DNA from 3 places in the Butyricimonas muris genome. Region 2 is predicted to be linked to each of the others. Evidence: riboswitches for the same ligand, from Rfam matches in the RefSeq annotation. Region 2 holds a riboswitch; each other region holds the start of a gene.

Region 1 (7,937 bases), on a different contig from region 2:
CTTCACTGTCGATGAGAACAATAACGTTACCGAACTTAAAGATATTTACACCCCGGTACACAGAGGCGGACAAATCAAAAGCGGATTCGGGTATCAAATTGGAATTCTCACAGCCAGCGTGTCTGACGTTAAAATTGAAAATGGCGGCAGCAAAGCCGAGAATATTTTTAACAACATGGAATCAGGGCAAACGAATGCCACATTTATCCTTTTTGATGACATGGAACAAGCCGTGAAAAGCGGACCTATTACAGTGACAATAAAAGCAAAAGGATTGACATCCGAAACTATGCAAGATCCCCATTTCTACAATCCATTTATCCGTGTCAGCCCGAATAAAAACGGTAAAAACCCGATACAGGAAGTACACCTCACGAACTATCCCCCTACCGATCTTGCTGATCTGACCTATTTCGGAAGATATCAAGACCATAGTAGCCTCGACGAAGATGGCAATCTTATCGGACCGAATTATTACGTGAGCGACAACGATTATCCTTTCGCCATAGACCTACCGATAACAGATTACGTGGTTCCGACAGAAGCTGTACATATTGACGAGTTTTATCCTAAATTCAAAAGCTGGGCAAGTTCAAAGGGAGAAAAGAACCCGGATTGGTACTTACATCCCGCGAAGAAATAATAAACACCTCTCATAAATTTGTTAAGAAACCGCCCCATTACGAGGCGGTTTCATTTATAATAAACTTACATTAAATCCCTAATTTCTTTCTGATGTCCTTCGGAATCGCGTTCTTGTGTACCAGAATATCCATCGTCTTCAACGCCATATAAGGATAAGAAACGTAGAAATATCCACCGAACTTATTGTATTTATTCCATGAATTCTTCACGATAAAATAAGGGGTTCCATTCTGATCCATTGCCTTGCCGATAACGTGCATACCGTGGTCATCAGTCGTCTGGTAACGATCAAATTCCTCTTGTCGCATCTCTTGGGTAATCTTTTTCTCGGGAGCCGGAGCCAGTTTGAAAGCATCCATCGTCTGTTGTTCTTTAGGTAATTTCTCCCATTTAGCAATTTCAGCCCCGGTCATCTCTCTCGTGTCGGTCGAGGGCACCACCGCCACCCCGGCATCCTTCGTGGCGAATCCTTTCTCGCTCACGTCGGCACCCCAAACAAAGGTATACCCGTTATCAATCGCACTCTCCATAACCCGCATCAACTCGTTCAACGGAATATTGTAAGCCTTATCCCACGACCAATTGTCTTCCACCTCCAAGGCAAACTCCGTGTAGAAAGGATGGTGCGTGAATGAGGTCAGGTTCACGTAATCGTCCATGTTCAAGCCCACCACCTCGTCGGCAAAAGTCCGAGGAGTGTACTCTTTCCCCTTGTACTCGAACTTCTCGGGCTCCTCGCCAAGATAAACATCCAAAATAGCATCAAACCCTTTCTTCCAAGCCGTACTCAAACGTTTATTTCTATTCTCGACCACCGCTTCCACGTACGCTTTCAACACGGCGTCAATCTCCCCGAACACATGATTCGGCTCCCCGTAATTCAAACCCTTGAACACCTCAAGAGGCACAATCCCGTACTTCTTCGCCATGTTAATAACATCCGACGAAGCACCACCCACGGCAAAATTCAACACACCATGCAAACGCACATACTTGTCCGCCTTGTCACTGTAAGCATGCTTCACGAAATAAATAGCCGAAAGATTAACCGAATCTTTTCCCTGTCGCATCATCTCCGACTCCAGAAAAGAAGCCGTAGACCACGACCAACAAGTCCCGGCACGAAACTGATCTTTCACGGAAGTAGCGGGCAATCTCTTAATATCCGTAAACTTATACCCTTCAGGTTTCACGGTATCCTGCTTTACCGTATCTTGCGCGTAAACACCCGCATGGGCAGCAAAGACCAAAACAAATAAAAACAATACAAACTTTTTCATATTCTTATATTATAATGACTATTCTATTTTTTGACAAAAGTAGCCAATAAGTCTGCATTCTGACGTCTACCCCGCAAAATATTTCCACAGATTTCATAAACAACAAATTAGCAGGTTACAAATCAAATACTAACTTGTAACCTGCCAACCTGTAACTTTCGCCTTCGGCGAAACTAAAAAGTATATGACACGGATGCCTGATAATTCCGGGGTTTTCCCAGTACAGTTGTTTTCTCGAAATACTCCTTGTCAAACAAATTATTAATATTCAAAGCCAGATTCACATGCCCTTTAATCGTGTAATATATTCCCGCATCCATCAGCCACAACGCCGGAGTGTAAATTCGTTCCTTGATATCGGAGAACACCTTATCCTTGAAATTTCCGCTTAATTGGAACGACAAGTTCTTCAACACCCCCGTGGGAATCGTGTAATCGGCATACGCGTAAAAAGTTGTACGAGGCACACCTGTTTCACGCACATTCTTATTCTCTTCCTTGTATTTCGAGAATCGTCCGCTCTCCGCTATCTGTCGCAAACGATATTCCGCCCAACTCAATCCCGTCGTAAACCGAAGCGTCGGAAGAGGACGAACCACAATCTCAAAATCAAATCCCTTTGACATACCTCGACCTACTTGCCCTTGAATATTCCTCGTCACGGTGCTGCCGTCGACCACTACAGTAGTATCTCCCAAACTCTTCACGATATTATAGCGACTCGTGTAGAAAACTGAAGCGTTGACATCCACCCATTCATTCAACGTGTAATGCCCCCCGACTTCTGCCGAAATTCCTTTCTCCGGCTTAAACACTTCTCCGCCATCCGTGTCGGGATTGAACTCGTTCCCCTTTCTATCCAAATACATAATATCCGGATTATAGAACTTCACCACCGGATTGAAGAAAGAAGAAGCGGAAGCATAAAATGACAATTCCGGCACAGGGAAATACACCACTCCCGCCCGATACGTGAAAGCGGAAGTCTTCACTTTATTCCATTCCGAACGGTTCTCCTTCTTGTAGTCCTGTTTCCCGTCCAAAACCTTTGCTGTTGCCGTTTTATAGTTATAAAAATCCACGCGTCCGGACAACATCACCTTCCATTGGTCGCTAAATTCCATCACATCATGCAAATACACGGCATGCGTTCTATCGGTTTTCAGACTTGCAGCTGAAATTTTGGAATCCCACCAGCCTTGTACCAGTTGCGGATTCTTCAATGCCAACACAGCACCCAATCCGGGTCCCCACAAATCATCACTCCCGTACCCGTTATACTGTACAAAATCAAACGCGAAATACGACCACCCCAATGTATAATGGTGTTTCACGAATCCGGTCTCCACGTTACCTGTCAATTCCAGCACATTACTCAATTGTTTATGATCCGGGTTAAAGTTCAACGGTTTATTTCGCACCACAGAATCCAGATTTATATAGGTCGTTTTACCTTTCGAGGTATAATACCATTTATAAATAGATTCCTCCGAAGTCCGGTACCCCAATCCTTCCACGCAGCAATAATCCAAATCGCTATGGAAATAAGTAAACCTCTCTCGCAATGTCATGTTCTCGGATATCACGTGAGTGTACCGTGCCGTCACGTCCCATACTTTACGCTTCATCCGATTATTCGCATAATCATTATATATCTCGTGATAATCGGCATAAGGATGCCGTTCTCCGTTCTTCATAAAAGGCCCGGTATCCTTACCGACTTCGTACACATCATAACGCACGGTCGGTGCGGCCCCTATTTCAGTCGTGTACTTATCATCCGCGTAACTGCCACTCACTTCCAATCTCCCTACTTTGCCGACATTCGCACCTAAAACCCCATAAAGGGAGAATCGATTCGCGTTCGTGCGCCGGTAACCGTCGCCCGTGGAATAATGGATATTCGCCCGGTAATCAAGCGGTCCCACCAACTTTCCCCCGAAACCCAATGTAGCCCGTTTTTCTTCCCAACTACCATAACTAATCCGGGCATTAGCTGAAAAATCCGGTGTTACCTTCTTGCGCACGATGTTCAAAACCCCTCCCATGGCAGAATGTCCCGCCAACACCGAAGCGGGTCCTTTTATTAATTCGATGGACTCCACGGATGACAAGTCCCCGTAAGGAACATTCTGGCTAACCGTTCGCTCGTCCCGCATCCCGTCGATCATGATAAGCGCGCTCCCTTGTCCCCGGATAGAGAATCGTTGGAACGCCCCCAGTTGATTTGTCTTGTGAATAATCCCGGGCAAAAACTTCACGGCATCTTCCAGATTCACGATACCTTTACGCTCCAGCATCTGCCCGGAAAGTTTACTTACCGTTATCGGGACAAAGCGCAACGGTACATCCAACCCCAACAAATCGATACGTTTTCTTTTTTCAAGCACACTTACTTCATCGATACGAAAAATCGTATCCGTGATACTTTTCTTTTTGCGCTTGTCTTCATCCTCGGCGAAAAGCGAGCCGACACACGCGAACAGCAATAATGCCAATACAACAACTTTTTTCATACAAACTATATATTAATAATGAATAAAGCATTATTAACATAGTCTTTAGGGTAACATGAGTTTCAAGGTAAAATCCGTATTTTCCCTCTCGCTTTTTCTCCCGAAAGCTATGGTTATCATCGTTCGGCAGGTCTTCTGACTTGTTCCGGATTTTGTTGCCTTCCCGGTGGTTACACCAGTGACATTTGAAGTACAAAATCCCTTGTAAAGGAACTTACAGCTGCGGGTACAGTCCCGGATTCACACCGGATTCCCTATTAAGCGTCGCCTTCATGAGCGAAGGTTCCGCACCAAAACAGGGGCAAAAGTAATATATTTTTCTATATTATGCATTTCTTGCATGACTTTTTTATTTTCTTTACAACACTCAGATTTTCAACACAATCAAAGGAGATGTAATTTCTCTATATCCTATTTTACCACTAATCCCCCTACAAATTATTAATTAATTTTTTCCCCGTTTCATTGTATTTTTTAATGGAATCTGCATACATTCGCGGAGTCTTTGGTGATGTGTTAATATCCAATTAGCGCACAAGAGGGAAGTCGGTTAGAATCCGACACAGTGCCCGCTACTGTGATGCCCGTTTCCCCGGGAGGGGATTCAAAGAAAGGTTCTTGCACCACTGTCCTCGCGGACGGGAAGGTACTTTTCTTAGGCGTAGTCAGGAGACCTGCCAAAGCAAAACAGGTAATAGCGTATTCCCGGGGTCAGGAGTACCATTATGAACTTTTAAACTTAATCTTACATGAAGAAATTTGTAGCGCTGACTACATTATTCGTAGTAGCATTAGCGAGCATCGCTTTTGCAGAAATCACCTTAAAGGGGAAAGTTGTAGATGCCAAAACCGGTAAAGCCCTTGCCGGGGCAAATGTTCGGTTGGTGGGAACAAGCATCGGTATCGCCACGAATAACAAGGGCGAATTCATTCTGGAAAAAATACCCGACGGGACTTACACGCTTCGTGCCAGCTACTCCGGCTACGAGGTCGGTTCCATGAAAGTGAACGGAAACAAAAGTGACATATTATTCCAGTTACTCGCCACCCCGGTAAACTTGAATCAGGTCGTGGTGACGGGAACAGGAACCCACCGCCGATTGAAAGATTCGCCCGTCCCGGTAGAAGTGATTAGCGGGTCGGACTTAAGGCAGGCAGGAGTAAACTCCTTCGAGGACGCCCTCCTGTTGCTGAACCCCGCGTTCAATATTCGCCCCACGGTCATGGGCTCGTACTTCACGCTCAACGGCATGAGTAATAAATACATCTTGATTCTCGTCGACGGGAAGAAAGTGGCGGGAGATGTTTCCAACAATACCGACTTGTCGCGTATCGACATGGGACGGGTGAAACGCGTCGAGATATTGAAAGGTGCGGCTTCCGCCCTCTACGGTTCGGACGCTATCGCCGGGGTAATCAACGTTATCACCGAACAACCGAAAGACCCGATTAGCGTGCAGTCGAAAACCCGTTTCGGGGGAGAATCCAGCTTCTCGCAAAATGCCGGTGTTGATTTGAATTTCGGCAAATTTACTTCCTCCACCTCTTACCAAAGGCGGCAGATGGGCGGATGGCAATTAAACCCCAATGAAATCAGCGGCGACACGGTCATCCCCACGAGAAGCGAATCATCCAGTAAATTCCATTCCAATATTGTTACCCAACACTTCACTTACGCGCCCAACGAGCAATTGAAACTTTGCGCGCAAGGAAGTTATTTCAACCGGGAAGTAAATCGTCCGGTACAAGAAAAGAAAAACGACGGGGCGTACCAATACGACCTCACCTACATGGACTACAATTTCGGCTTGGGCGGAAAATACTTCATGAACGATGGAGCGTACATCTCCCTCGACCTTTACATGGACAATTACGAGTACAACAAACTCTACACGGTTGCCCAACTTGACAAAAAAGACACGACATTCCGGGTTGGGGATGAAGAATTGACCAAGCGCCAAAAATATTACAACGGGAACCTGAAAGGCGTATTCCGGGTGGGCGAATACAACAAACTCACGCTCGGTACGGAATACGCTAACGACTACATGAAAAATCCCGGCAGCCTCGACGAACCGAAAGAAATCTACACGCTCGCCGTGTACGCGCAGGATGAAATCCGTGTATGGAAGAATCTACAAATCCTCCCCGGTTTCCGTTACGTTTACAACGAGATGTTCAAGAACCGCTTCACCCCGAAGATTGCCCTCATGTACACGCTCGGCTCGTTCAACTTCAGAACTTCCTATGCCGCCGGATTCAAAACTCCCAGCATACAGGAACTATATTACGACTACGAGAACCGGGGAGCCATCACCATCGGGAATCCCGACCTGAAACCGGAAAAAGCGAACTATTATAACGTGAACGTGGAGTATACCGGGAAATACCTCAATATTTCCGCGAACGGGTATATCAATGACGTGAAAGACATTATCGAGAAATACGACATCGGTGCCACGGACGAAGATAAAGCCAATGGAATAAAAACCCGTAACGTGTACCACAACCTCGACAAAGCCAGCATCAAAGGTTTCGACATCTCCGTGAACAGTTACCTCGGAGCCGGATTCTCCGCCGCGGGGGCTTACAACTGCGTTTACGCTGCCGACGGGGAAGGACGCCGCCTAAGCGAATCGGTAAGACACGCTGCCACCTTCCGGGGAGGCTGGACACACGAGTGGAACAAATACCGCCTGCACGTGAATGTCAACGGGAGAATACAAGGTTCGAAATACATTTACAAGGTAGACTCCAAAACAGGTAAAATCACCGACACCAGTGCTCCCAAGTACCAACTTTGGAACCTTGCCACCACGCATACTTTCGCACCCGTGGGTAACTTCCTGTTTGAACTGAACGCCGGGATTGACAACCTCTTCGACTGGACGGACGACCGCCCCAACGGCGTGAACTACGCTACCCTGAACCCCGGCAGAACATTCTTCGCCAGTCTTGTAATCCGTTTCACGAAATAAAACCGATATCATGAAAAACATATTAATAGCCTTTCTTTTATTGACAAGCGTATCCGCCTTCGGTCATGGCGAAGGTTTCAAAGAATCCGATATATTCAAAACTCTCGCACCGAATGACAAAATAGCCCTTCTTATGGTTCACTTCGGGACAACACACGACGACACCCGTGTCCTCACCATCGAGGCTATCAATAAAAAAGCGGCAAAGGCATTCCCCGGCATCGAAGTCCGGGAAGCCTACACCTCCCGCATGATTATGCGCCGTTTGAAAGAGAAAGGCATCGTGAAACCGAATCCCGTGGAAGCAATGAACCAACTCATAGCGGACGGCTACACCCACCTCATCATCCAACCCACAAACATCATCGAGGGCATCGAGATGGAAGCCTTGCGTAAGGAAGTGGCTCTCTACCGCGACAAATTCAAAGACATCCGGCTGGGCAACGCCCTGCTCTACACCCCGGAAGACTACAAGGCAACCGTGCAAGCCCTTGCCGCGTCGCTCCGGGGAAAGGCGA
Region 2 (7,937 bases):
GCGGTTTTACGCATTTGCCCAGCAGGTTAGTATCGGGGACTTTTGACATGCTCCGGGCAAATGAGTTTTTTGCGTTTTTTGTAACCTCGTGCAGGGGGCTGTCGTTAAAAACTAAAAAAAGATGTTATGCTTTCAGTGGAGTTTCAATATAGAGCGAGGAAAATATACAAGTCTGTCAAAAAAATGGTGGAACTGGTAAGCAATGTATTGTTATTCCTTGCTTCATTTCTGGCTGTTATTTTAGTCATTTATCGGTTCGGTTTCAGGATGCCCGATACTTATTCCCACGAAATATATTACGTGTTTCGGGAAATCATGCGTCTTTTTCTGGCTCTTGGATTGTTGCGGTTCGTGTTTAATTTTAGACTGTTACGAGCGGAAAAAGGTTTTTGGGTAGAAGTGCTGGTGCTGTTCTTCTTGTTCGCTTTAACCTTGTTATCCAAACATTTCGATACACTGGGGTTTGAAACGGAACGCCCCGTGTTATTCAAGATAGAGCGTGTATTGACTTACGGGGTGGTATTGCTGCTCAGTATTATTCAGCTCTCTAAACAGATATTTGTCGTGATACGAAGCCGGGTGAAGCCGGAAGTTCTTTTTGCCGGGAGTTTCCTGTTTATTATATTGCTGGGAGCGGTATTGTTGAGGTTGCCTAACGCAACCTACGGGGGAATAAGTTTCACGGATGCGCTTTTCACTTCGACGAGTGCCGTGTGCGTGACGGGATTGACGGTGGTCGATACCGGGGGAACGTTCACGTTAATGGGGCAGGTCGTTTTGTTGTTTCTGATTCAAGTCGGTGGTATAGGGGTAATGACCTTCACGAGTTTTTTCGCCATGTCGTTTTTGAGCGGGACCTCTTTTCACGATCAATTGATGATGAAGAACTTGCTGAACGAGGCTTCCCTAAGTGATATATTCAGGACTGTCGTGTACATTGTTTTGACAACGTTTATTATAGAAGGAATAGGTGTCTATCTGGTATATTTGCAGATACAGGATGTTGCGGGAGTCGGGAATAAAATCTTTTTTTCCCTGTTCCATGGGATCTCTGCTTTCTGTAACGCGGGGTTCTCCACTTTACCGGGAAATCTCTACGATCCCTTGATTCGCCACCTGTACGGGTTGCAGATTATTCTGGCGTTTCTGATTATCTTCGGGGGTATCGGGTTCCCGATTTTGTTTAATTACGGGCGTCTTCTGCACTATGGAATCCGGAATCAGATAAAATGTATGTTGGGACTGAATTACAAGGTGGTTCATGAACCCCGTATCGTGAGTACGACAACCCGTATTGTGTTGCCGACAACCTTGGTGTTGCTGGTCGTGGGAACGGGATTGTTCTGGATATTCGAGAATCACAATGCCTTGGAGGGAATGTCCCTGACGGGTAAATTCGCGACCTCGTTCATGGGAGCGGTGACGCCCCGTACGGCGGGTTTCAATAACGTGAATATATCCATTTTGCACCCGACGACAATCTTTCTGACTATCGTGTTGATGTGGATTGGTGCGGCTCCTATGTCCACGGGCGGTGGTATAAAAGTAACTACATTCGTGATCGCGTTGAAGAATATTTGGGCGAATCTCACGGGAAACGATCGGGTAGTGGTAGCGCATCGTCAACTGACCCGGGAGAACGTGAATCGGGCACATTCCGTGATAGTGCTTTCCATCCTTTGGATTATTCTGGGTACATTCGCTATTATCATCTTGGAACCGACAGCCACGATAACTCAAGCCGTGTTCGAGATCGTTTCCGCCTTGGGTACGGTAGGATTGACCATGGATCTGACTCCGCATCTGAGTGTTGCGGGCAAACTGATCGTCAGCCTCACGATGTTCGTCGGTCGTGTCGGTTTGCTCACCCTTCTGGCTTGCTTTATCCGCAGGCAGGAAGTGAAACTGTACACTTATCCGGACGACACGGTAATACTTTAATAATTGAAAATTGAAAGTTGAAAATTGAAAATGATTAGAGTAGGACGTGAATAATAATTTGGACAGATAATATAAATGGAAAAGGTAATGATATATAATAACGAATTGAATCTCGGAAATGGAAAATATGTTTTTCATTTTCAATTTTCAATTCTCAATTTTCAATTATTATGAAGTGTATTGTATTTGGACTGGGAAATTTCGGGCTTGCTCTGTCACAACGGTTGACAAAGCGGGGGAATGAAGTATTGGGCGTCGATTCGGATATTAGTAAGATCAATTTGTACAAGGAATCGATCACGAACACTGTAGCGTTGGACGTGAAGAATGCCCAAGCGTTGCAGACCTTGCCGTTGCTGGACGTGGATGTAGTGTTCGTGGTATTCGGTAAGGATTTTGGAACCTCGTTATTCGTGATAGCGCTGTTGAAGCAGTTTGGGGTGAAGCGTATCGTAGCCCGTTCCATCTCTCCCGTGCACAAGGTGATTTTAACGTCTATGGGAATCACGGAAATCGTAAACCCCGAGTGGGAATATGCCGATTTCTTTGCCACGAAAGTGGAGTTGGGTACGACAATTGATTCTTACGTGGTGGACGACGACCATTTAATTATCGAGTGGGAAGTACATTCCACTTTCGTGGGACGAAAGTTAGAGGATGCCAATTTCGAGGAAGAGTTCGGGTTAAAGCTGGTAGCGTTAAAGCGTTACGATGCTAAGGCCGGTAAAACGCTGGTCATGGACAATCCTCCTGCCGACCTTGTGTTCACGACAAAAGACGTGTTCGTGCTTTTCGGTCAGCCGAAGAATTTCCGTAAGCTCGGGATACAAATTGCCTGATCAATACAGTAGTTTGATCAACTCTTCTACCGTCTCCACGAAAGTGATGGGCGTGGGGCTGCAAATGTAGTCGTCAAGCGGGAATAGCTTGTCATTTTTCACGGCATTGAGGCTATTGATCTCTTTCCATTTGGAAATCTCGTTTTCGCCCACGATGCCCATGCCGACGATGAAAATGATATCCGGGTTTTGGAGAAGAACAAATTCTTTGGATATCATAGCATTGTCGAGGTCTTTGGCGATATTTATCCCACCGGTTTGTTGGATATAGTCGTGCATGAACGATCCGGGCAGGGCGGTATACAACGGGTCGCATCCGATCTCCATGAATACCTTGGGATATCTGTCGGAAGGAATGTTTTTCTTGGCTTCTTCCAATCGTGTTTTGCACTCCTGCACGGTGCTTTCCGCTTTTGTCTTCTTATTTGATAATTCTCCCAGAATAATGAATTGCTCGCATATCTCCTCGAAGTTTTTGGGTTGTTCCAGTCGTAGCGTCTTTATACCCATGCGTTCGAGTCCTTCCAGAACTTTAGGCGGAGTAAGTCCTCCGGTGAGAACGATATCGGGACGGAGAGCTACGATCTTCTCCATGTTCACGTTTACGGCATCCGCTACGACGGGAATAGAATCTGCCGGTTCCGTGATGCAAAAACGGGTGCAGCCCACGATGTCCTCGTTTGCTCCTAAAAGATACAGGTTTTGCGTGATGGAGGCGGCAAGCGATACGATACGTTTTTGTGAGTATCCGGTGATTGCCGTGATAAATAATATGGATAATAAAATGAACTTCTGCATAATCTTGATATATAAAATGGGTGTGTAAAAGTAATATTATTTCGTTTATTCGTGTATATATTTATCCAGAATATCCCCGTCCCGGAACTCCTGCATGACATAGTGTGTACCTGAGAATTTTTCCTGTAAGTTTTGGATGTCCTCGGGGCTTTGCACTTGCGGGATAACCGTCGTCCGGAACTGGTATTCCAGTCCGGAGGTTTTGATAATCCGGATGGACTCTTGTATCTTTTCCAGCAACGAGGCTGTCATCGTGTAATTTACCTTTCGGTAGCAGGGGAGCGAGAGGGAGGATTTGATATCCATTGCCACGGCATCTATCCATCGTCCTGCAATCAGTTGTTGTAAAAGCTCCGGATTCGACCCGTTCGTGTCGAGTTTCACGGGTAACCCGAGAGCTTTTATTTTTTGGATAAACGGGAGCAGGTCTTCGTGCAATGTCGGTTCACCCCCGGATATCACCACCCCATCAAGCCACCCTAATCGTTTATCGAGAAAACCGAATATCTCCTCTTCCTTTAAGTCTTGTGTCTGCCGGAGTAATTCCGGCAGTACAAGAGATGGATTGTGGCAGTAACCGCAGCGAAAATTGCAACCTTTCGTGAATATCACTGCGGATACTTTGCCTTCCCAGTCGATTAGGCTTTGTTTGACAAATCCTCCTATTCGCATAGTACGCTTTCTTTTTCCCGGACGCTCTTGTCAAACAGTTTCCGGTCGTCGAACTCGGCTCGTTTCCCGTTGTTCCATTGGCTCACGGGACGCATGTACCCTACTATCCGGCTGTACACTTCCGAGGAAGCCCCGCAACGCGGACATTTGAAATGTTCTCCCGCGATGTACCCGTGCGAGGGGCATATGCTGAACGAGGGCGAGAGCGTGATATAAGGCAGGCGGAAATTTGCCGTTACCTTACGAATCATGTTTTTAGCCGCTTGTGCGGACGTGCGGTGTTCTCCGGTAAACACGTGGAAAACAGTTCCACCCGTGTACAGCGTTTGTAATTTGTCCTGTTGGTCGAGTGCCTCGTACAGGTCGTCCGTGAAGTTCACGGGCAGATGCGTGGAGTTCGTGTAATAAGGATCGGCACCCTGTTTGAATTGTTCTTGGTTGGCAACGATAATATCGGGATATTCGGCCGTGTCGAGCAAAGCGAATCGGTAAGAGGTACTTTCCGCCGGAGTGGCTTCAAGGTTATAGATATTACCGGTTTCATCTTGGAATTGTGCCAGTATATCCCGCATAAAGTGCATCACTTTTTGCGCGAATCCCATCCCGTCCGGGTGTGAAATAGGAACCCCGAGGAAGTTCATGCAACACTCGTTCATGCCGTTGATACCGATCGTCGAGAAATGGTTTTTCCAGAAACACCCGTAACGCTCTTTCACGTAACGCAGGTAATATTTGGAATAAGGATACAGCCCTTTTTCCGTGTAGCGTTCAATAATTTTGCGCTTGATTTCCAGACTTTCCTTGCTGATTTCCATCAAGTGTTGCAGGCGTTGGAAGAAATTCTCTTCCGATGCGGCTTCATATCCCAAGCGGGGCAGGTTGATCGTGACCACACCTACCGATCCGGTCAACGGGTTCGCTGCAAACAAACCGCCGCCCCGTTTCATGAGTTCCCGTTTATCCAGACGAAGGCGACAACACATACTGCGCACGTCATCCGGCTTCATGTCCGAATTCACGAAATTGGAGAAATAAGGAATACCGTATTTTGCTGTCATTTCCCAGATGCCCTCGTACTCCGGGTTATTCCAGTCAAAGTCCGGGGTAATATTGTACGTCGGGATGGGGAACGAGAACAGGCTGCCGGAAGCATCCCCTTCGCTCATCACTTCGGCGAACGCTTTGTTAAGTATCGTCATTTCGGCTTGGAAATCCCCGTACACCTCTTCTTTGATTTCACCCCCGTGCACGATATGTTCGTTTTTCAAGAAATCGGGTACGACGAGATCCATCGTGATATTGGTAAACGGTGTCTGGAATCCTACACGGGTGGGTACGTTCAAGTTGAACAGGAATTCCTGCAAGCATTGTTTCACCTGTTTGTAGTTCAACTTGTCAAAGCGTATGTAGGGGGCGAGGAACGTGTCGAAGTTAGAAAAAGCCTGTGCCCCAGCGGCCTCGCCTTGCATGGTATAGAAGAAATTCACGATTTGTCCGAGAGCCGTGCGAAGGTGCTTTGCCGGGCTGCTTTGCGCTTTCCCCTCCACTCCCCGGAATCCGACGGTAAGTAAATCCTTCAAGTCCCATCCCACGCAATAGACGCTTAGGAATCCCAAGTCGTGGATATGCAACGCCCCGCTTTTGTGCGCTTCCGATACCCGTTCCGGGTAGAGTTGGCTTAGCCAGTAATTGGAGGTGATTTGTGTGGATATATGCTGATTCAATCCTTGCAGCGAGTACGAGGAATTAGCACTCTCTTTTACTCTCCAGTCGCTCAATGACAGGTAATTATCCATTACCTCTATATTTGTCAGTAAGGTCTTCGAGTTTCGGATTTGCTCGTGTTGCTTGCGGTAAAGCAAGTACGTTTTCATCAGTTGCAGGTCGCCGTGTTGGAACAGCACCAGTTCCACGGTGTCCTGTACCTGTTCCACGTGCGGGAGTTCCTTTTCCGGTGTGCTTGCGGCAAGAATTTGCACGACTTTGTCACACAGGGCACGTGCCGTTTTACGATCGGGCTGTCCGATGGCTCTCGTTGCCTTAAAAATAGCTTGTTCAATCTTTTCCGGTTTGAAATCGCAAATTTCCCCGTTGCGTTTCACGATTCTTGAGAACGTGGTTGATGTTTCCATGATTAAAATTTTAATAATTAAAAAAATACTTCGGGGAAAACACGAGAAAAGATCGTGTATGGCAGAGAATTGTCTTTTTCGCTTTTCACCCGAAAGCTCCAATTTATTTGCAATCGGCAGGTCTTCTGACTTACTCTCGCTTTTGAATCTCCTTCCCGTCGACAGCGTGACAGTGGATCATTGATTCAAGCGTTGAATAGAGCTTACAGCTACGGGTATAGTGCGGGATTTTCACCTGCTTCCCTGTTCGTCACCGGAGTGAACCGAATGCATGGCAAATGTATGATAAAATAATTGTATTTCAATAGTGGTTTTCAAATAAAATAATTTCCTTGAAATATATGTGTTGTTAATGCTTTGAATTATAATTTATTATAATAAAAATTGGATAACTTTTTGGATAGATGTGTTTTGTTGTCTTTTTGAATTTGGAAAATTTATAGTCAAATGTGAATAACAACGTAGTACGCTAGTAAGCTTTTTTTTAAATAAAACCCGATTGCTTGAATTTGATTAGCAATCGGGTTTTTCAGAATGATAGTCTATGACTATTTTTTGTTGGGTTCTGCCGCTTGCAATAGACGGGGGATGGGTAGAGTGTTCCTCATCTCCTCATAGTCAATGGGGGACAGAGTCCATGCATCCCAAGAAAGGTCTTCCAAAGGACGATAGATCACGAAAAGGTTGGAATAGTCGAATTCTTCGGCATCCGGAACTACGTTGCCCTGTCCTAGCCAATAACTGGCATAAGCTTCGTATAGCCCTCCTAACCAATAATCTTCCGGATCAACGGGTTTCAAATTATCAAAGTCTTGGGATGAAAGTTCATAGAAGCCGTCAACAAAGTTGTCTTGAGTGATTGTCAAGTTTCCGTTACTTACTTCAATTTTTCCGTCATTATTTCCATCATAGCCAAAACCGATAATATAACTGCCCGATTTAGCAACATAAAGGCGGGGATCTTTTTTCGCGATCGCCCGCAACATATCAATACCTAGAGGTTCTGTCCCTTTTTCCCAGCGATATCCCCATGCGAGAAAGAAAACTTCGTCATCTGCGGGTTCTAGCATATTGGTACCGGTGATCCATTGAATTGCGAGAGCAGAGCGGTTTTCACCTTCCCCTGTCCAGTTTTTTATGTTGGCGAAACGGAATTGACCGTCAGATACGTTGATTGTCAATGTGTCGGCATCGGAACCCACGGAATTGGTCGCCGTGAGGATGATTCGGTATTCTCCGAAATCTTCGGGAGTGAATTTATAAACAGAGTCGGTGGAAACTTGTTCCCCTTCGAGTGTCCAAAGAAGGGCAACGTCCGTGGGATCGAGCAACCTTGCTTTCAATTCGACGGTTTCTTTCGGAAGGCAAGTAGTGATTCCGCTCACGTTAATGATGGAAACTTCCGGTAGGGTAGGAATATAAGGGGGCTCTTGCTCCTTGTCATCACTACATGCGCTAAACAATGAGATCATTAATCCCCACACGATAAATAATAAATACAACTTCTTCATAACTGTTTTTTGAATTAATTTTATATATTAAAAAAGCAATAATT
Region 3 (7,937 bases), on a different contig from region 2:
AATAAGCATTGCTTAGGCAATAGGAACGAAGTATTTTTTCAATATTGTGTCCCCGTGTTAAAATTGTAACAGAACGGTTGACATACCCTTGAATGCCCCTTCTTTAATCTCAATCTGTGGCACGTGCGAATTTATTGTCCGGTGAATCATCGCGAGGACAGGCATGTCGTTGGTGTTAAAAAAGCCTATTGTTTACTAAATCGTGGGCGAAGAGTGGGCAAACCGTGGGCGATGAGTAGGCGATGTCGCCTAACACCCGCCCAATACTCACCCGAAAGTCACCTGCCGGGGTTATGTAACAGTTGGTTTACAGGAGTATATCCCTAGTTTTTGCAGGAAGTGTTTACCGTGTGATCCATGCCTCGCCGTTGCACCATCTCTTTGTCTTGTTTTTTCAAACCGACTTCGTAGTAATTGATCGGGTTGTCGTGATCACCGAGGTACATACGCGGTTGTCGTTTGAAAACCGGGTTGATTAGCGAAAATTCCGGCTCGAAGTGCGAGGTGTTGATCTCGGCAAGGTTCAGCAGGGTATGGAAAATATGGTTCGTGGCAACGGGTGCGTTGCTGTTGTAGCGTGCCACTTGATAGAAATTGGGACGTGCCTCGATGTAATTGTCCGAGAACCAGATCATGAACGGGATATGTAGCTGATAATAGGTTGGGATCGGCGAGGCGTGCAGGAAGCGTTTCCGGCTGTCGTCGAGCAGGTCTTCCCCGTGGTCGGGGGAGTAAATCATGGTGGCGTCGCTGCCGGAGGCGCGTAATATCTCGATCACGTTGTGCAGGAAATGATCCGTGTAAATGATACTGTTATCGTAGGCGTTGACGAGTTGTGCCTTGTTTTTGTATTCGATTTCGGTGGCGTCAGCCGGGGTAAAGTGAGCGAACTCTTCCGGGTAGCGTTCCTTGTAATTGAAGTGTGAACCGTAAGTGTGGAACACGATGAGGAGGTTGGCGTTTGCCAGCGAGTCGATATAATGCTGCATGAAAGGTAACATGGCTTCGTCGTAATTGTTGATCGTGATTAAACCGCCGTCCTCGGTGGGGCGGATGTTTTTGTAATAATCAGCTTCCTCGCCGAAATAGTCGGTAAACGAGCGGTTCGGTACTTGGTTGGAAAGGAACACGGTCTTGAATCCGGCTTCCTTGAATGCGGTCACTACACTTTTTTGGGTGTACAGGCGCTCGTAATGACAGGCGTCGGCGGCAGACAGGATGAGAGGCACGCTTTTGTGCGTGGTGTTCGATTGCGTGATGGCGTCTTTGTACAAGACGAGGTTAGCCTCGTTTTTCAACTTCGGGTTGGTTTCCCGTTCATAGCCCCATAAGCTCCAATTCTCGGCACGTCCGGCTTCCCCGATGACGAGGACGTATATTTCCCGGCGTTCATGGGCGGTATCCCGTGTGGCGTGGAACGTGAAGTCCTTGGAGGTGACGGGGTAATCCATGCTGCGGTTCCATTTCTTGCAGGCAAAGTAGAAGTTGTACATCACGTTCGCCGGGTAGAGGTCTGTTTTTACCTCGTAGGTGTTGTCCCGTCTTTTCTCGTAAGCGGTAAGACCAGAGCCGATGATGAGTAGCACGAGTCCCCACGTGAGCATTTTCCGGCGGAAAGCGGCAGGGCGGACTACCTTGTGATGAACCGCGATGGAGGCCAGCACGATGACCGGGATGTAGAGGACGCACACGATGATGATGGAGGGCCAGATGTTGCCCAGCAGTTCGCCCGCCTCGGATGCGTTCGTGGTGGGCAGGTTCAGGAACATGTCCACGGCAATGACGGATTCCCCGAAGAGGTAGAATAGCACGAGTTGGAACGCGTGCAGGATAAGCACGGGGATGAGTATGAGTTGCATGAGTCCCGCCCGTTTGAAGAGCGAGAAGACGATCATGTAGATGCTCAAGGGAACAAGGATCAGGATGATCTTCCCGATCGCGGAGAGAGGTTCCGTGAATATCAGGCAGAAGTTGGGGACAAGGTTCAACACGATGAAGAGCCAGAACAGGGTTTTGCTCTTTTTCACGAAGTTGACAAGTCCTTTAGAAAGCCTCGTTAATATTGAAGTAGAATGCTTTGACGCCTTTGCCGATACCATAATCCAATCTTACGTTAATTCTGTTTTTAAATTCCCAACGGTAGCCGATGCCATAAGTGGGCAGGGTGTGGCTCCATTTAAACTTGTCCATGTCCGGAAACACGTTTCCGGCACCTGCCCACGCGGTTATGCCGTGGCGGTTATATATTTTTTGACGGAGTTCTACTTGCGCCTGTATCAGGTCATTGTCCCGGTAGCGTCCCTCGTAGTAACCTCTCATGCTGTACGAACCGCCCATCAGGGCAACCATACTCCACGGGGTGTCCCCGTAGTTGAATATTCCTTGTAATTGCGTGGCAACGATAGCTCCTTTCCACGCTTTGTGATAATACCGGAAGTCGAAGCTGGTACGCTTGAAATCCTGATCGTTACCGAGGAAGCCGGGAAAGAACTGTTGCTCCAGTTGTACGTAGATTCCCTTGTAAGGGTTCGGGATAAAATCTCTCGAGTCATACGAGATGATGATTCCGGGCCCGAAGGTGGTGACGTTCTTGGGTGCCCCGTTGAGGAAGCTGATGTCGTCGAAATCTTTCGCGTTCACGTTGCGGAACATGAGGTTGGGACCCACGTAGAGGTTGGGTGCCAGACGCCACAGGAGTTCTAGTTTGACTTGTTGTTCCAGTCGTTTATATTCGGTGTTGCGGTCTTCATGTCTGCCGGCTTCATAACCGATGCCCCAGAATTCGCTGGGGAAGGAGAAAAAGTACATGTTGGCGTTGAGCCGGAAACGGTCACGCGGGAAGATGCTATTGTTCCGGATTCCCAGCAGGTAGAAACCCGTGGTGGTGATGTCCCCGTAGATGGCGACGTTGGAGGGGGATATGGTTTTGTCGTGCCGGTCGATACGGTACAGCCCGGATGCCACGAGTCCGAGCCCCAGTTTGGTGTCGCTCGAAAAATGCGGTCCCCCGATAATAGAGAAGTCGAATCGCTTTTCGGCTTTCTCTTTGTTGGCGTCCGCGAAATAACGGTAGAACCGATGGAAGAATCCGGTCTTCACGGGTGTGGTGTCAACGGTGACCGTGTCTTGCCCGGTGGCGGAAAGCGACAGGACGCATAATAACGCGATATATAGTGTATGTCGAATCATTTCAGATTGATAAAGTTAAATTAGCATAGATTAAACAATCATTCATCTCGTGATTTCCTTGTACGCAATATTTGTGCCAATTGTTGGGTTAGCCGACAGAGATTCTTTTGGCAGGTCGTATAATCATTAGGGAAAAGTAAGGGAATTCGATTTCCACGAGGGCGTTCCGGTCGGTTTCATGTTGTTCGTTCGCGGTACCCACGTTTTGGTAATAGTGGTATTCGGCATCCGGGTGTTGACGGATGAATTCGTGGACGGTATCGGTGCATTGCGATAATTTCATGATGACGATAACGTGGTTCGTGGTGGTGAGTTCGTGAAGTTCTTCCGGCGTTGTTTTGCCCGGCAGGACGACGAGTTTTTCTTCCTGTTTCACGATATGAAGTCCCGATACTGCTCCCGCGGCGATGAATGCGGGTACTCCGGCAATGACGGAGGTGGGGATATGCATGGAGGCGAGTTTTTCGAACATGTAGTTGCCGGAAGAGTAGAAGCCGGAATCGCCTTCGGCAGTGACGGCAACCGTTTTCCCCTCGGCAACCCGTGCTGCGATTTCGAGGCAGAGTTCATCGTAAGCCCGATTGGCAAACGTGCGGTCTTTGGACATCGGGACGTGGAAGACTCGGATTTTACTAGCCTCGACGGGTAGGGACAGGATGATGTCCTGAGAGTACGATTTGAAAGTCCCTTCTTTGCTTTTCGTGCCGGGGCAATAGATTACGTCAACTTCCTGCAAGGCTTTTAATGCCTTGACCGTTATTAACTCCGGATCGCCCGGACCGAGGGAGATGCTGATTACTTTCATAGTCTATTAAGTCTATAAAGTCCGTAAAGTCTATAAGGTCCATAAGGTCAGTTCTCGAAGTTGTCGTGATGTTTCTGGTGTTTGGGACTTTACGACTTTATGGACCTTATGGACTTTATGGACCTTTTGAACTGATTCCGGGTGCAAAAGTCGTTAAAAAACGGATACGCTCAAAATAATATTTATATATTTGCAGGCGTCTTGGTGCTTCCGTGTTGGAAGAAAAGGGAATCCGGTGAAATTCCGGGGCTGTCCCCGCAGCTGTAAAGTCGTTTCCTGCCTCGAAGGTGGGCAGATCTTTTCGATAAAACCACTGGATTGGAATCCGGGAAGGAGAAAAGATGACAAGCCAGAAAACCTGCCAGATGACACGAATGATTAATACTTTCGGAGGAAAAGAGATGAATGGATTAGTACGTTTATTGTGTATTTTGTGTGCTTGCGGAGTGTTTTGTTGCTGCAAGTCGAAAACGAGTAAGAAGTCGGTCGAGAAACAGACCGTTCAGGCGGGGAGCGATTCGATTCCCCGGGTTCGGATTAAATACGCTAAAGGGTTTTGGTTGGAGTACCGGGACGGGTATGCCGTGTTGAATATCAAAGACCCGCAGGAGAGTAGCCACACGTGTTACCAGTACGCTTTGATTCCCCGGGGAAAGAAGGTGCAAACCCCGGCAGAGTTGCCCGTGGTGGAGGTTCCGGTGCGAAGCGTGGTGTGCATGACTTCTTTGCAGTTGTCTAATTTTATCAAACTGGACGCGATAGACCGGGTGGTGGGTATCACGAGTACCCGTTTTCTTTTTAACGGGGAGATGCAGAAGCGGGTGGACGAGGGGAAGACTCGCCGTATCGGGATAGAGGGGAATTTTGATAACGAGATTATCATGAGCCTGAATCCCGACCTGATGCTGATTTCGCCTTTTAAACGCGGGGGGTATGATGCCGTGAAAGATATCGGGATTCCTCTAGTGCCGCATCTCGGGTACAAGGAGATGACTCCTCTCGGGCAGGCGGAATGGATTAAGTTCGTGGGGTTGTTGCTGGGAATGGAGGATAAGGCGGGATTGGAATTTGACCGGATGGAGAACCGGTATAATTCGTTGAAAGCGATGGTCGGTGACGTGCAACGTCGTCCCGTGGTGTTTAGCGGGGAGCTGAGAGGCGGGGTGTGGTATGCCGTGGGGGGAAAGAGTTTTCTGGCACAGCTTTTCCATGACGCGGGGGCGGATTATTTCTTGAAAGACGACCCCCGTTCGGGTGGGGTGACGTTGGATTTCGAGACGGTGTACAATCAGGCGGAGAGTGCCGACTACTGGAGAATCGCGAATAGTTTTGCCGGGGAGTATTGTTATGCGGCGTTGAAGGCGCAAGACGAGCGTTACGCTGATTTCAAGGCTTTTAAGGATAAACGTGTCATTTATTGTAACATGCGGGAGAAGCCGTTTTACGAGAGTATGCCCGCCGAACCGGAGGTGGTGCTTGCCGATATGATTCGGGTGTTTCACCCGGGTGTGTTGCCCGACCATGAACCGGTGTATTACGATTTGCTTAATAAATAAGAGTGCATGGGACGAGGGAGAAATACGATATGGATGTTTTTTATCACGGTGTCTATCGTGGTGTTCTTGTTATTGAATATGTTGTTGGGCTCGGTGGCTATCCCGTTTTCATCGGTTTGGAACGTGCTGACGGGTAGCGGGGAGGAACCGGTGGCTTGGCAGAATATAATTTTGAAGTCCCGGTTGCCGCAGGCGTTGACGGCGTTGGTGGCGGGTGCAGGACTTTCTATCAGCGGGTTGCAGATGCAGACTATTTTCCGTAATCCGCTGGCGGGACCTTCCGTGCTGGGTATCAGTTCGGGGGCGAGTCTGGGGGTGGCTTTCGTGGTGTTGTTGTCCGGTAAACTGGGGGGAGTGGCCTTGAGTCGTCTGGGATTTATCGGGGAGGTGGCGCTGTCTGTCGCGGCTATCGTGGGGGCGTTGTCCGTGATGGGATTAATCGTTTTCGCTTCCCGGAAGATACGGGGGAGTGTTACTCTCTTGATTATCGGGGTGATGATAGGGTATATCGCGAATGCCGTTATCGGGGTGCTGAAGTTTTTCAGCGTGGAGGAGGATATCAAGGCGTACGTGATTTGGGGATTGGGTAGTTTCGCCCGGGTTTCGGGGAACCAGATGATGTTGTTCGTGACGATTATGGCGGTGATTATCCCGCTGTCTTTTTTGTTGATTAAGTCGTTGAATCTGTTGATGCTGGGGGACGGGTACGCCCGTAATCTGGGATTGAATATCAATCGTGCCCGGGTGTGGGTGATTACTTGCTCCGGGGTGTTGACGGCGATTGTTACGGCTTATTGCGGTCCGATTATCTTTTTGGGGTTGGCGGTGCCTCACTTGTGTCGCGCGATATTCCAGACTTCAGACCACCGGGTATTGATGCCGACCTCGATGCTGGTGGGGGCTTCGCTGGCGTTGCTTTGTAATCTGATAGCCCGTTTGCCGGGGTTCGAGGGGGCTTTGCCCGTGAATTCGGTGACGGCATTGGTCGGGGCACCGGTGGTGGCGTCGGTGTTGTTCGGGAAACGGAAGAGGAATGAGGTGGAAATTTGAGGTTCGCCTGCGGCGAGTTGCAAGTTACAGGTTGGCAAGTTACAAGTTTATTTTGAATTTTAAATTTGGGTTATGGTTCGTTTGGTAAATCTTTCTATCGGGTACAAGAGTAAGAGCGACACGAAGGTGGTGGCTCAAGGGATTTGCACGGAGATAAACGAGGGGGAGTTGACTTGTCTTTTGGGGGCGAATGGAGTGGGGAAGTCCACGCTTTTGCGCACCTTGTCGGCGTTTCAACCGAAGTTGGGAGGGGAGATTTTTATTATGGGGCGGGAGCTCGGCACTTATTCAGACAAGGAGTTGTCGAAGACGATAGGTGTAGTGCTGACCGAGAAATGCGACGTGCGCAACATGAGTGCCCGGGAGTTGATAGGGATGGGAAGAAGTCCGTATACCGGTTTCTGGGGAACGCTTGACAAGGAGGACAGCCGGATAGTGGAGGAGTCGATAGCGCTGGTGAAGATTGAGAATCTGGCTTCCCGTATGGTACACACGCTGAGTGACGGGGAGCGGCAGAAGGTGATGATAGCGAAAGCGTTGGCGCAACAGACACCCGTGATATTTTTGGATGAGCCGACGGCATTTTTGGATTTTCCGAGTAAGGTGGAGATTATGCAGTTGCTTCACCGGTTGACACGGGAAACGGGGAAGACTATATTTCTTTCGACGCATGATTTGGAACTCGCCTTGCAGATTGCCGACAAGATATGGCTGATGGATAAGCAACACGGCATCACGATAGGCACACCGGAAGATTTGGCGTTGGAGGGACATTTGAGTAGTTTTTTTGCCCGTAAGGGGATTGTTTTTGATATGGAAACGGGGTTGTTCCGGATAGAGAATCAATATACTTCGCGTGTGCGCTTACAGGGACACGGGCAAAAGTATGCCATGGTGCGGAAGGCGTTGCAGCGTAACGGAATGTTGGCAAACCGGAACGTGGAGTCGGAGGTGTACGTGGAAACGGGTGATTTGACAACTTCGGGTTTCAGGATTAACGTGCCGGGGAAGCCCGTGATAGAGGTGCAGACGATTGAAGAGTTGTTAAGCGCTATGCCTGCTGTCTTGCCGGAAGGGTAAAAAATAAGGCAGCTCCTTATTCAGAGCCGCCTTGCTTCTTTTGCGGTTGTAAACTTTCTTTGATTTGTGAACCCTGCTGATGTTCACGGGGTGGAGATGCTCCCGTATCTCTTCTTCCCTTCGGGCTTTCCTCGTTGCTTTCAAGTAGTCTTCCCGGGTGATTTTGGTTTTGTTTTTCATAGGTATTAAGCTATAGGTTTGATAATCTCAATTCTCATTCCGAGAGCATTGATGATTTTATAAAAGATACTAACACT

Evidence for each region. A riboswitch is a leader RNA that binds a small molecule or an ion and turns the genes downstream of it on or off. The one in region 2 is predicted to bind cobalamin.
Region 1: linked by a shared signal. The riboswitch ahead of ACK8P8_RS18300 (TonB-dependent receptor) and the one ahead of ACK8P8_RS13535 (ribonucleoside triphosphate reductase) in region 2 are both predicted to bind cobalamin.
Region 3: linked by a shared signal. The riboswitch ahead of ACK8P8_RS18360 (ABC transporter substrate-binding protein) and the one ahead of ACK8P8_RS13535 (ribonucleoside triphosphate reductase) in region 2 are both predicted to bind cobalamin.

The regions. Positions count from the first base shown of each region.
Region 1 covers NZ_JBKEIT010000012.1:78,555-86,491, forward strand. Annotated here, with positions in the region: gene ACK8P8_RS18285 (LruC domain-containing protein) at 1-643, shown strand, start outside; gene ACK8P8_RS18290 (C1 family peptidase) at 714-1,925, opposite strand; gene ACK8P8_RS18295 (TonB-dependent receptor) at 2,099-4,441, opposite strand; cobalamin riboswitch at 4,550-4,751, opposite strand; cobalamin riboswitch at 4,931-5,137, shown strand; gene ACK8P8_RS18300 (TonB-dependent receptor) at 5,191-7,419, shown strand; gene ACK8P8_RS18305 (sirohydrochlorin cobaltochelatase) at 7,430-7,937, shown strand, end outside.
Region 2 covers NZ_JBKEIT010000007.1:282,999-290,935, forward strand. Annotated here, with positions in the region: gene ACK8P8_RS13515 (TrkH family potassium uptake protein) at 127-1,941, shown strand; gene ACK8P8_RS13520 (potassium channel family protein) at 2,112-2,780, shown strand; gene ACK8P8_RS13525 (ABC transporter substrate-binding protein) at 2,781-3,578, opposite strand; gene ACK8P8_RS13530 (anaerobic ribonucleoside-triphosphate reductase activating protein) at 3,624-4,250, opposite strand; gene ACK8P8_RS13535 (ribonucleoside triphosphate reductase) at 4,241-6,382, opposite strand; cobalamin riboswitch at 6,481-6,665, opposite strand; gene ACK8P8_RS13540 (PKD domain-containing protein) at 6,931-7,893, opposite strand.
Region 3 covers NZ_JBKEIT010000012.1:95,586-103,522, reverse strand. Annotated here, with positions in the region: gene ACK8P8_RS18375 (phosphoethanolamine transferase family protein) at 324-2,027, opposite strand; gene ACK8P8_RS18370 (BamA/TamA family outer membrane protein) at 2,044-3,189, opposite strand; gene cobI (precorrin-2 C(20)-methyltransferase) at 3,278-3,994, opposite strand; cobalamin riboswitch at 4,180-4,374, shown strand; gene ACK8P8_RS18360 (ABC transporter substrate-binding protein) at 4,396-5,550, shown strand; gene ACK8P8_RS18355 (iron chelate uptake ABC transporter family permease subunit) at 5,584-6,600, shown strand; gene ACK8P8_RS18350 (ABC transporter ATP-binding protein) at 6,673-7,680, shown strand; gene ACK8P8_RS18345 (hypothetical protein) at 7,645-7,860, opposite strand; gene ACK8P8_RS18340 (helix-turn-helix domain-containing protein) at 7,866-7,937, opposite strand, start outside.